DNA from 3 places in the Pseudarthrobacter siccitolerans genome. Region 1 is predicted to be linked to each of the others. Evidence: riboswitches for the same ligand, from Rfam matches in the RefSeq annotation. Region 1 holds a riboswitch; each other region holds the start of a gene.
The links. A riboswitch is a leader RNA that binds a small molecule or an ion and turns the genes downstream of it on or off. The one in region 1 is predicted to bind cyclic di-AMP.

Region 2: another riboswitch for cyclic di-AMP. It lies ahead of QFZ36_RS16650 (hypothetical protein); the one in region 1 lies ahead of QFZ36_RS17265 (M23 family metallopeptidase).
Region 3: another riboswitch for cyclic di-AMP. It lies ahead of QFZ36_RS03195 (C40 family peptidase); the one in region 1 lies ahead of QFZ36_RS17265 (M23 family metallopeptidase).

What each region holds. Positions count from the first base shown of each region.
Region 1 covers NZ_JAUSXB010000001.1:3,695,290-3,699,164, forward strand. The annotation lists gene serC (phosphoserine transaminase) at 132-1,262, opposite strand; gene QFZ36_RS17260 (metal-dependent transcriptional regulator) at 1,541-2,248, shown strand; cyclic di-AMP (ydaO/yuaA leader) riboswitch at 2,383-2,594, shown strand; gene QFZ36_RS17265 (M23 family metallopeptidase) at 2,605-3,426, shown strand; cyclic di-AMP (ydaO/yuaA leader) riboswitch at 3,574-3,735, shown strand; gene QFZ36_RS17270 (C40 family peptidase) at 3,806-3,875, shown strand, end outside.
Region 2 covers NZ_JAUSXB010000001.1:3,556,714-3,560,588, forward strand. The annotation lists gene upp (uracil phosphoribosyltransferase) at 1-24, shown strand, start outside; gene QFZ36_RS16635 (glyoxalase superfamily protein) at 70-444, shown strand; gene QFZ36_RS16640 (HAD-IA family hydrolase) at 533-1,213, shown strand; gene QFZ36_RS16645 (YdeI/OmpD-associated family protein) at 1,194-1,532, opposite strand; gene QFZ36_RS16650 (hypothetical protein) at 1,685-2,416, opposite strand; cyclic di-AMP (ydaO/yuaA leader) riboswitch at 2,422-2,566, opposite strand; gene QFZ36_RS16655 (HAMP domain-containing sensor histidine kinase) at 2,700-3,875, opposite strand, start outside.
Region 3 covers NZ_JAUSXB010000001.1:662,070-665,944, forward strand. The annotation lists gene QFZ36_RS03190 (dienelactone hydrolase family protein) at 1-650, opposite strand, end outside; cyclic di-AMP (ydaO/yuaA leader) riboswitch at 951-1,119, shown strand; gene QFZ36_RS03195 (C40 family peptidase) at 1,123-1,962, shown strand; gene QFZ36_RS03200 (protein adenylyltransferase SelO) at 2,035-3,510, opposite strand; gene QFZ36_RS03205 (ribonuclease Z) at 3,548-3,875, opposite strand, start outside.

The DNA.
Region 1 (3,875 bases):
GGGGAAAACCCGGGCGGCGCCGTCGTACTTAATGCCTCAGCGCCCTGGTGGCTTGGGGAGGGGCAACTGACCCGGCTGGCGGACTGCGCGAGCAGCCCGCAGCCCGCGCCGGTTCGGTTGCTTGTGCAGTCCTACTTGCGCAGCTCGCCCACCACGTAATCGATGCTTGCCAGCAGGGCGGAAACGTCGGCGGGCTCGATGGCCACGAACGTTGCGATCCGCAGCTGGTTGCGGCCCAGCTTCCGGTAAGGCTCGGTGTCCACCACGCCATTGGCGCGCAGAACCTTGGCAACCACGGCCGCGTCCACGGAGTCATCGAAGTCGATGGTGGCGATGACGTTGGAGCGCTCGTCCGGGTTGGTGACAAAGGGAGTGGCGAACCCGGAGGCGTCAGCCCAGCTGTAGATGCGGCCGGCGGAGTCAGCCGTGCGGGCGGACGCGAAGTCCAGGCCGCCGTTGGAGTTCAGCCACTGCACCTGCGCGTCCAGAGTCACCAGGGTGGACAGCGACGGGGTGTTGTAGGTCTGGTTCAGGCGCGAGTTGTCGATGGCCGTCTGCAGATCCAGGAAGTCCGGAATCCAGCGGTCGCTGGCCTTGATCCTCGCTGCCCGTTCCAGGGCGGCCGGGGAGAAGAGCCCAAGCCAAAGTCCGCCGTCGGAGGCAAAGTTTTTCTGCGGCGCGAAGTAGTAAACGTCACTCTGGGCAACATCGACATCCAGGCCGCCTGCGGCAGAGGTGGCGTCCACCAGGACCAATGCACCTTCGTCCGCGCCGGCAACGCGCTGCACAGGGGCCGAAACGCCTGTGCTGGTCTCGTTCTGCGGCCAGGCGTAAACATCCACGCCTGCTTCTGCCTGCGCCGAGGGGCGGGTACCGGGTTCGGACTTGATGATGGAGGACGCGTCCAGGAAGGGGGCTTTGTTGGTGGCTGCGGCGAATTTGGAGCCGAATTCACCAAAGGACAGGTGCTGTGCCTTCTTCTCCACCAGGCCAAAGCTTGCAATATCCCAGAAGGCGGTGGAACCGCCCACGCCGAGCACCACCTCATACCCTTCGGGTGCGCGGAAGAACTGGCTCAGGCCTTCCCGGACAGAGCCCACCAGGTTCTTGACAGGGGCCTGGCGGTGGGACGTGCCGAGGATCTTCTTTGACGCGGCTGACAGCGCATCAATCTGTTCCTGCCGGACTTTGGAGGGCCCGGCGCCGAACCGTCCGTCCTTCGGCAGGAGGTCGGCGGGAATAGTGATGCTGGTTTCGCTCACAAGTGCTCCAATTTCGGCGTGGACGTAACTTTGGTCCGGACGGGTGTTGGCGGCCGGCAGTCGGCGGTGACTGCAACCAGGGCCTTCCTCATTCTGCCTGAAGCGCTGATTCGGCGGGAACCCGGGCCGTCATAGTCCAGCCAATGAGACGCCTGCGTAGCACAGGCGCGAACTATTCGGACAAAGTCAAAATAGGCTAAGCTTTTCCACGGACTACGTCGCAGTCAAGGCGATACGGTGGGACAACGCAAGGTACTGCGCTCGAGGAGCTGAGCTGGATGACGGATCTGATCGACACTACGGAAATGTACCTTCGGACCATTCTGGAGCTTGAAGAAGAGAACATCGTGGCTCTTCGTGCGCGCATCGCCGAGCGGCTCCGCCACTCCGGGCCCACCGTCTCCCAGACCATCGGCCGGATGGAGCGGGACGGCCTGGTGGTCGTCTCCGGAGACCGGCACCTTGAGCTCACCGAAACGGGGCGGAAGCGCGCCACGGAGGTCATGCGCAAGCACCGCCTTGCCGAGCGCCTGCTCGCCGACGTCATCGGTCTCGACTGGGCCTACGTCCACGACGAAGCCTGCCGCTGGGAGCATGTCATGAGCGAACGCGTGGAGCGGCGCATCTACGAGCTGCTCAACCATCCCACGGAGTCTCCGTACGGGAATCCGATTCCAGGCCTGGCAGCCTTGGGCGGTTCTCCGTCACTGGGCCTTGCCGACGGTGCCATCAGCCTCCTGGAAGCGATGAAATCCTATGGTCCGGCATCAGAGGTGACCGTGAGCCGGCTCGCGGAGCCCATCCAGGTGGAGCCGGAGCTGCTGTCCCAGCTTGACGAGGGCGGTATCCGTCCGGGCGCCGCCGTTTCACTGGAGCGGGTGGGTGATTACATTTCGGTGCGCGTTCCCGGCATTGAGGGGGCCCTGGAGCTGCCGCCGGAGGTTGCTGCGCACGTGTTTGTGGCCATCCGCCAGCCCGCGGGCTAGGGACGGCGTACCCCATAACGGGGTGTTTAGGCAAAGATAACGGAATTGTTACTAAGGGGCTTAAGCCTCTATAGTTGAACCAAGCGTTGATATTAAAGCGTTACCTGATCTGGAGCCGAGCTCTGCCAGCGGATCAGGAGCACGAGTCGTAACTGGCAGAGGCGGGGGAACCACAACCGGCAGCGGGGGACTGTCTTGGGGTGAAGTCCGTCAGCAGCAAGCCTCTTCCAGCGAAGGATCCTTAACGGGATATCTCTGTGCCGAAGCTTGCTTACGGCGGACCGGGTCTTTGAACTCTCTGACCTGAATCCGACAGCTAACTTCGCAGGCTTTCCAGAGAGGAACCGTTCTTGACCATGCAGAATTCCAGGGGACGCCGCCGCGCGGCGGGCCCTGCTTCGACACCGCGCGTTGTCGAAGTCATCACCTCGGAGCGCCCACGCGATCCGCACCGTGATGCTCGCCGGCGTCGGGGTCCCCTCCGCCAGGTGACCGAATTCGCAGCCGCCAGCGGCATCGGCCAGAAGGCCGGCATAGCGCTTGCTGCCACCGGCCTGGTCCTCACCGTGACAGTCCCGGCCACCAGTCCTGTTATGGCCACTGACGCCTCGGGCACCGCCCCCGTTGCCGCCTCCTCCGTGACGCCCCAGCCCCAGATTTCCGCGGAAGCCGGGGCCCAGATCGACTTCAGCCGCTCCGCCGTGGTGACCCAGGCTGATCCGGACGGGAAACTGAAGCAGCTGCTCAGCGCGCAGTCGGCCGGCGCTATCAGCCGGGCCGCCTCGGCCGGAAGCCTCGGCGCCCCGCTGGCCGTGATGACCACCGCATCGCCATTCGGCTACCGGGTCAGCCCCATCACCGGCGGCACCGGGGACTTCCACCGCGGACAGGACTATGTGGCCCAATGCGGGACGTCCGTCATGGCTGCGGCCACCGGTACCGTCACGTTTGTGGGCTGGCACCAGTTCGGCGGCGGGAACCGCGTCGTGATCGACCACGGCAACGGTCTGGAAACCACCTACAACCACCTGTCGTCCTTCAACGTCAAGGAAGGCCAGACGGTCTCCCGCGGGGAAGTTGTGGCGCTCAGCGGCACTACGGGGGCGTCCACAGGCTGCCACCTCCACTTCGAAGTCCAGGTCAACGGCGAAGTGGTTGACCCCACCGTCTGGCTGTAGTCAAGTGACGGTGAACTATCAGATGATCTTGACTTGCCGTGACCTGAATGTGACATTCAGTCAAAACTGCTGTACCGTCTAACTCGCGTCAACTTTTCCGAAGTTGACGCTCTTGTGCGGATTGCCTAACTCTGCCACCGCTCAAGGTCCGTTCGCATGACATCGTCTGGCAGGGGCGGGGGAACCAATTTTGGCCTTTCCAGCGGGAAGGCCTTGGGGTTAAGTCACAAAGCTTCCTTGGAAGCCGCGTGGCCGGGTGACTCCCATCCGAATCCGACAGCTCACCTCGCAGGCATTGGGAGAGGCTACCTTCGTGTCTTCACGCCATAATTCTGCGCGCCACCGTGCGCAAACGGTTCGTACCAACCCCTTGGACGCGGTGTCCAAGGCTGTTAGTGCCAATGCCGGGACAGTTGGTCGCCAGGCTGCCGTTATCGCAGCTGCTTCCG
Region 2 (3,875 bases), 140 kb from region 1:
AGGCTTTACGGCATCGCAGGGTAGCGCTCAAGCCTTTTCCATTCCGCGTCCCGCCGCTAGCCTGTGCGGATGGACTGGAAACTGGAACTTGTGTTTGTCCCTGTGTCGGACGTGGACCGCGCCAAGGATTTCTACGTCAACAAGGTGGGATTCAATGCGGACTTCGATGAGCGTCCCTCTGACTCCATCCGCTTTGTCCAGCTGACGCCCCGCGGCTCAGCCTGCTCGATCTGCATCGGGGAAGGGCTCACGGACGCGCCTCCCGGCACCGGTTCGAATCTCCAGCTGGTGGTCAGCGACATCCACGCCGCGCACCAGTACCTGAAAAACAACGGGGTGGACGTCAGCGACGTGGACGTGCAGGCCTGGGGCCACTTCGTGTACTTTGCTGATCCCGACGGGAACAGATGGGCGGTCCAGTACATCCCGGGCCGCGAAAGCTGACCCACAGCGGGCCAGTACGGCTCAGGGGCGGCCTCCGGGATCCACGGCCTAAGCTGGGACCCCCGGAGCCTGGGGCAGAATGTAAACCATGGATGCTTCCACCCCTGCAGCAAATCGGACACTGACTTGCGGGGCCGTCCTCTTTGACATGGACGGCACCCTGGTCGATTCCACTGCAGTGGTGGAGCAGGTGTGGGGTGAGTTCGCGGCGCGCTACGGACTGGACCTCGGGGAAATTCTGCGGACCTCGCACGGCGTCCAGGCGCGCGATACAGTCACCCGGTTTGCGCCGGCCGGTGCCGACGTGACGGCCCTGACGGCGGAACTCGGGGCGATGGAGCGCGTCCGGACTCAAGGCATCGTGCCCTTGCCCGGCGCCGCGAGCCTGCTCGCAGCCCTGCCGCCGGACGCCGTCGCCCTGGTCACGTCCGCTGACCGCATCCTGGCCGACATCCGCATGAACGCCGCCGGCCTGCCGATGCCTGCCATTGCAGTGACAGCTGAACTGGTGACGCGCGGCAAGCCGGATCCCGAGGGATACCTGAAGGCGGCGGCCAACCTTGGCGTGGATCCTGCGGACGCAGTGGTGTTCGAAGACGCTCCGGCGGGAATCGCTGCAGGGGTGGCCGCTTGCATCCGGACGGTGGCCGTGGGGCCGAACACCGGCCCGCTGCCCGCCGGCGTGCTGCACATCCAGGACTACAGCGCAGTCGTCGTCGAAACCGGCAAGGACGACGACGGCAGGACGGTTATTTCTTTCCGGCTTTGAGGTCCGCCACTACCTTGGCAATGCGGCGCGACCGGGTTTCGGGCGTCTTGGCATCGCCCAGCGGCTCAACGTACCGGCGCTGGGCGCTGAAGCTCAGCGTCGCGTAGAACTTTTGGGCTGCCGGTTCGGCGGCCATCGCTGTCGCGAGGTCCTCGGGAACTTCCACAATCCGGGGTTGGGTTTCCAGTTCCACGTCCACGTCCACGGTGTCGCCAGCGGCTGCCCCGACGAAGTCCCGGTTGGCTGCGCTCAGCGAGATGAGGTTCTGCCCGCCCATCACCGCAATGCTGCTGCGATAGCTCTTGCCGTTGATGGTCACCACCACAGGCGGCGCTTGCCCGCATCCAAGGCCGCAAGAACCTCTTCGGGAACTTCGATGCCGGTCTTGTTTCCGCTGCCCTGGATGGTGGTGGTGAACCTCATGGATGACAGTATGCCGGGCAGCCCGCCGCTCCAAAAGGTTTTGTGTGCTCAGTACCAGTTGTTGGACAGGTGGAAGTTCAGGGCGCCACAAGGTGACTGGTAGCGCTCCTGGATGTAATTCAGGCCCCAGTTGATCTGCGTGCGGTAGTTGGTGAGATAGTCCGGGCCGGCGCTCGCCATCTTTTCAGCAGGCAGGGACTGGACGATGCCGTAGGCGCCGCTGCTTGAGTTGGTGGCCGTGGTGGTCCAGTCGGACTCCTTGGTCCACAGGGTCTGCAGGCACTGCATCTGGTCCGGAGCCCAGCCGTAGCTGGCAAGCTGGCCAGCGGCGTAAGCCTGGGCGCCGGCGGGGTCGTTGACCGCGACGACGAGTGCCGGCTCAGGAGCGGCGGTAGGCGCCGGGGCGGGCTCGGGAGCCGGGGCCGGTGCTGCTTCGGGGACGGGGACTGGTGCCGGTTCAGGGGCTGCCGCCGGTGCCGGCTCTGCCGCCTGCGGGGCCACTGCAATCTCCTCGGCCGCCGGGGCAGGCGCCGGGTTGGCCCGGATTTCGCTCTTCTCAATGCTGAGGTTGGACTGCGCTTCAGCGGCCTTGGTTTCGGTGGCAGCGACCCGGATGCTGGATTCGGTAGCCTGTCCGGCCGCTCCCACTCCTACGAGGAGTGCAGCGGATGCGGCAAGTACAGCCGCGCGCTTGCCGATGAAGGGGATTTTGCCGGCTTCGCGTCCGGCGTGCGGTGCAGACCCGGATTTCGGGCGCGGTTTAACCAGGAATTTGGACATGATGAATCGCCTCTCACACCTGCGGAGTTAGCTGTCGGGTTCGGATGAGGGCATCCGGCCACACGGAAAGAATCACGTGTTGGCTTAACCCCAAGGGCAATAGTGCCCGGGACGGTGGGTCCCCCGCCTCTGCCTTGGTTCAAGAGAAATCCGGGAAGTGGCAGAGCTTGGCGTCATCCGGATATACGGCCCGAACGGGAACCGTACCTAAACGACGGTACAGGAATTCGGAGCACAAGTCACATTTTGGTAACAGAGATCACGACGGCGGCGCGTCGCCTTGCTACGCCTGCGGAAGTGGGAGTTGCAGGGCGAACTGCGTGCGTCCCGGCTGTGACGTCACCGTTACCCTTCCGCCGTGCGCCTCAACAATGGATTCCACGATGGAGAGGCCCAGACCGCTGGTACCTTCGGCAACGGAGGCTCCAGCCTGGTCTCCCGCTCCCTTTCGTGCCGCGTCTGCGCGGGCGAAGCGTGAGAAGACATGGTCCACGAACTCGGCAGGGATGCCGCCGCCGTCGTCCGTTACGGTTACTACCGCCGCCCCTTCAGGTGACTTTCCAACCCCTGTGACCACTGTGGTCCCCGGGGGAGTGTGCTTGCGTGCGTTCGAGAGCAGGTTCATCAGGACCTGGCGCAGCTGGGAGGCGTCGCCGTTGACCACGACGGGCTCGTCCGGAAGCTCCAGCCGCCAGTTATGGCCCGGCGCCATCACCTTTTCGTCGCTGACTCCCTCAATCACCAGTTGCGTAAGGTCCACCTCGGTGAGCTTGAGCGGCTGGCCCTCATCGAGCCGGGCCAGCAGCAGCAGGTCTTCCACCAGGGCGGTCATCCGCTCAGACTGGCTCTGCACGCGGGCCAACGATTTTTCGCCGTCGGGAGTGAAATTCTCCGTCATCCGCATCAGCTCCGTGTAGCCCCGGATGGCGGTCAGGGGAGTGCGCAGCTCGTGCGAGGCGTCGGCCACAAACTGCCGCACCTTGGTTTCGCTCCTCTGCCGCGCCTGCAGCGCGTTGGCCACGTTGTCCAGCATGAGGTTGAGCGCGTGGCCTACGCTGCCCACTTCCGTTCCCGGATTTGAGTTCGACGGCGGCACCCGCACCGCAAGTGCCACTTCACCGGCGTCCAACGGCAGCTGTGAAACGCGGGTTGCCACCTCTGACAGCTGCTCCAGGGGCTTCATGGTGCGGCGGATCAGCACCGTTCCCACCAGCCCGATGAGCAGCAGGCCGCCCAAGGAGACGAACACAAAAGTCCACACCAGGGACGTAAGCGTGCTCTCCTTGGTGGCGAGGGGGAGTCCGGTCACCAGCACATCCCCGTAATTCGTTTTCACGGCTATCAACCGGTAATCACCGTTGGAGAGGGTGCGGTCCACCGGCTGCGCGTCCGTGGCAAGGTCCAGCAGCGCCTGCTTGTCCTCGGCGGACAGCGGCGAGCGGGTGGTGTCCGAGGCGAG
Region 3 (3,875 bases), 3.0 Mb from region 1:
AAACAGTAACCGGTCATGGCAATTCGTTCACCGTCCACGAAGTCCTGGCCCCGGAGGTACTCCAGTGCCGCGTCAAAGTCGGCAATGTGCCGCTGGGCACCGGCCGAGGTGAGGGCACCGGGAACAGCATCGCGGTCCATGCCGGCAGTTCCGCCTTCCCGGCTCAGCAGGTCAAGGGCGAGGGCCACGTAGCCCTCCTTCGCGAAGCGCCGCGCCACGTCCTGGATGTGGGGTGTCAGTCCACGGTTCTCGTGGCAGATCAGCACTGCAGCACGGGGCCCGTTTGACTCGGGGCGGGCCAAGTAGGCGCTGACAGAGGTTCCACCGGACGGAAACCGGACAGTCGCCGTCGTCATTCCAGCAGCACCTTCGGGTACGGAAAGCGGGCTTTTCGCCCCGGGCACCGCACCGGAACCGGCCGTCCCGGAGGCAGTCGATACCGGGGGCTCGGCCGCAGGGATCGGGTCAGTGCTGCGCGGCACCTCACTCGGCGTGCAGCCAACCAGCAGCATCGCGGCCGCGGCAGCAGCCATACTGCCCGTAATGAAGGCCACCCGCCGGGTGAACGTCCGGTGGCTCAAGGCCCCGGCGCGGTAGTCGTCAAAAAATTCTTCGATCAGATACTGCTCATACTTGCCGAGCTGGGTCACAGGGCCTCCTCCAGGTGGGGTCATCCTCCTACCCGGTGCCCCTGTGGGCAAGATTCAGACGCCGGTTTCGGCATGGCTTTATTACTTTGTGACAAAGAACACCTGGGGGCGCCCGGCGTTTCTATCTTCTGAGGTCAACGGGGAGTGTAGGAAGAATCAAGTCGTTTGCTAAATACGAGAGAAGCACCTCGTATGTTATCCAAATGTGACAATCGGTCGCGTCGCGGGCTATGGTCTTCAGGTGTCCCTCCCAGACGGGACATTCCCGTCAGTATGCCGAGCCCTGCCACTGAACCGGGATTCAATCAGTTTCCAGCTGGCAGGGACGGGGGAACCACATTTCCGCGGCCTCCTGAGAGGCCTTGGGGTCAAGTCGATAGCGCCCTCCGTTCCGTTCGGAGCCGCTCCCGGCCGGGTATCTCCAACCCGAACCCGACAGCTCACCCCGCAGGCATGGGAGAGGCGATCAACCGTGTCAAAAAATTCCATCACCGCCCGTCACCGCGCGACTCCGGCCCGCTCAATCGCGCTCCAGGGCTTGGCTGTCTCAGCCAAGTCACTTGGCCGTCCGGCGCTCGCCGTAGCAGCAGCTTCCGGCATTGCCTTCGGTGTAGGCGCCCCGGCCCACGCAGGCGTAACCGGACCGGACACCACCGAGACCACTAACACCCAGGCTTCCACGGCGCCCGCCGCTGCCGTGGCTGCCCCCGCGGCAGCTGCCGCCAACGTGCACACCGTGGTTTCGGGCGACACCCTGGGCGGCATCTCGGCTGCCTACGGCGTCAACCTCAATGACGTTCTGTCCGCCAACGGCCTGGCGATCTCCGCGATCATCTACCCCGGCGACCAGATCCAGATCCCGGGCGCCGGGTACGTTGCAGCTGCTCCGGCCGCCGCTCCGGCTCCAGCCGCTGCTCCTGCTCCCGTCAAGGCAGCCGTTGCCGCGGCTCCGGCCAACACCGGAGTGAACGTGTCCTACGCTTCAGCTCCGGCTGCGACCGGCTCGGGCGCCGGCGCTGCCATCCTGGCCTCGGCCTACGGCCAGGTCGGCATCCAGCAGGACTGCACCGCCATGGTGGAGAAGGCCCTGCGTTCCGTGGGTAAGAGTGTTGGCGACCTGGCTCCCGGCCAGTTCTTCCAGTACGGCTCCGTTGTGGGTGCCCCCGCTGCCGGTGACCTGGTGATCACCGCCGGCCACGTCGGTGTGTACGCCGGCAACGGCCAGGTTGTGAGCGGTGGCGTGGACGGTTTCAAGACTGAGGTCCACTCCATCAGCTGGCTCCCGGGCGCTTCCTTCGTCCGCGTAGCGTAGCCACACCACCCGGACAGGGGCGGCAGGCGGGTTTCTCCCCGCCTGCCGCCCCTGTTTCGTTTTCAACTCAGCTCAGGTGCCGCAGAAGGTCTGGTAGCTGCCGAAGTCCTCGGGTGCTCCCCCGGCATAGCGCTCCAGCCCCGGGCGCTCCTGGTACGGCATGCGGACGACGTCCACGAGCCGGTTAAATGGGCCGAGGTTGCCCTCTGTTGCTGCGGCGAGTGCCTCCTCCACGAGGTGGTTGCGCGCAATGTAGGCGGGGTTTACCCGGTCCATCACGCCGGCGTCGGGTTGCAGGGCCAGCCACCGTTCGGCCCAGGCATCGAAAGCGGCGAGGTCCAGGACCATGCCTCGGGCCGGCCGCTGGTTTCCCCGCGCTGCCTGGCCGAGGTTCCGGAAGAACGAGGTGTAGTCCAACGGCCCGTCCTTGAGAATGGCGATCACGCCGTCCACCACCTGCGAGGCTTCTTCTGCCTCCGGACTCCCGGCGGCGCTCTCCTTCAAACCCAGTTTGGTTTTCATGCCCGCGAACCAGGCATCACTGTATTGGCGGCGGAACGCGCCCAGTGCCTCCACAGCGGGGGCTACCGCCTGTTCCTGGTCTTCGTTGATGAGCGGCAGCATTGCCTCGGCAAGGCGGGCGAGGTTCCATTCGGCCACCACCGGCTGGTTGGCGTAGGCGTAGCGCCCCCCGACGTCGATGGAGCTGTAGACCGCCGCGGGGTTGAAGGCGTCCATAAACGCGCAGGGCCCGTAATCGATGGTTTCCCCGGAGATGGTCACGTTGTCCGTGTTCATGACGCCATGGACGAAGCCCACCAGCATCCACTGCGCCACCAGTGACGCCTGGGCTGCTACCACCGCTTCGAAGAGGGCGAGGTAGGGGTTGCCGGCCCGGGCAGCGGCGGGGTGGTGCCGGGTAATGGCGTGGTCTGCGAGGCGCCGCAGGAGGTCCATGTTCTCCGTGGCCCGGGCGTACTGAAAGCTTCCAACCCGCAGATGGCTGCTGGCCACCCTTGCCAGGACTGCTCCAGGAAGCATGGTGTCGCGGCGGACCAGGCGGCCGGTGGCCGTAACGGCCAGGGACCTGGTGGTGGGGATGCCCAGGGCGTGCATCGCCTCGCTCACCACGTACTCCCGGAGCATGGGCCCGACGACGGCGCGTCCGTCCCCTGCCCGGGCGAAGGGCGTGCGGCCGGAACCTTTCAGGTGCACGTCCCGCACACGCCCGCGCACGTCCGTCACCTCTCCGAGGAGAAGCGCGCGGCCGTCCCCGAGGAGGGGCGAGTAGCCGCCAAACTGATGGCCGGCATAGGCCTGGGCCACGGGCGTCGCCCCCGCCGGAATATGGTTGCCCAAGAGGAGCCGGACCCCCTCCGGCGACTGGAGGTATTCCGGATCCAGCCCGAGTTCACCCGCCAGTTCCTCGTTCAGGACAAGGAGCTTGGGATCCGGTGCTTCCTCCGCCTGCCAGGGAACAGCCAGCTCAGACAATTCCCGGGCAAACTGCCCGTCAAAGGTGACTGTTGTTTCAGCAGCAGCTGTCATTGTTCAAGCCCTCCCTCGTGGTTTGTTTTCCGCTCGGTCAGCCATGTGATGAACCACCCTCTCGTTCACTCTCTACCCCGCGGTGGGGTTTTGCAACGAGTCCCCGGCCGTTCACCCCGCCCTGCATTGCTGGCTCCTGCCAGCGGCGGCGTTCCGGAAGAGGCACCCGTTGCAGGTCATGCACCGCTACCACCGTTACCCGTGCTGCGCGGGCGCCGGCCTGGGCAGCCAGCGGCGTGACGTCGTCGTACCTTGACGAAAAGTGCGTCAGTACAAGGGTGTTGGCGCCGGCGCCGCCGGCCAGTTCCCCGGCCTGCCCCGCGGTGAGGTGGCGGTACTGGCCGGCGAGCGCCACGTCATCGTCG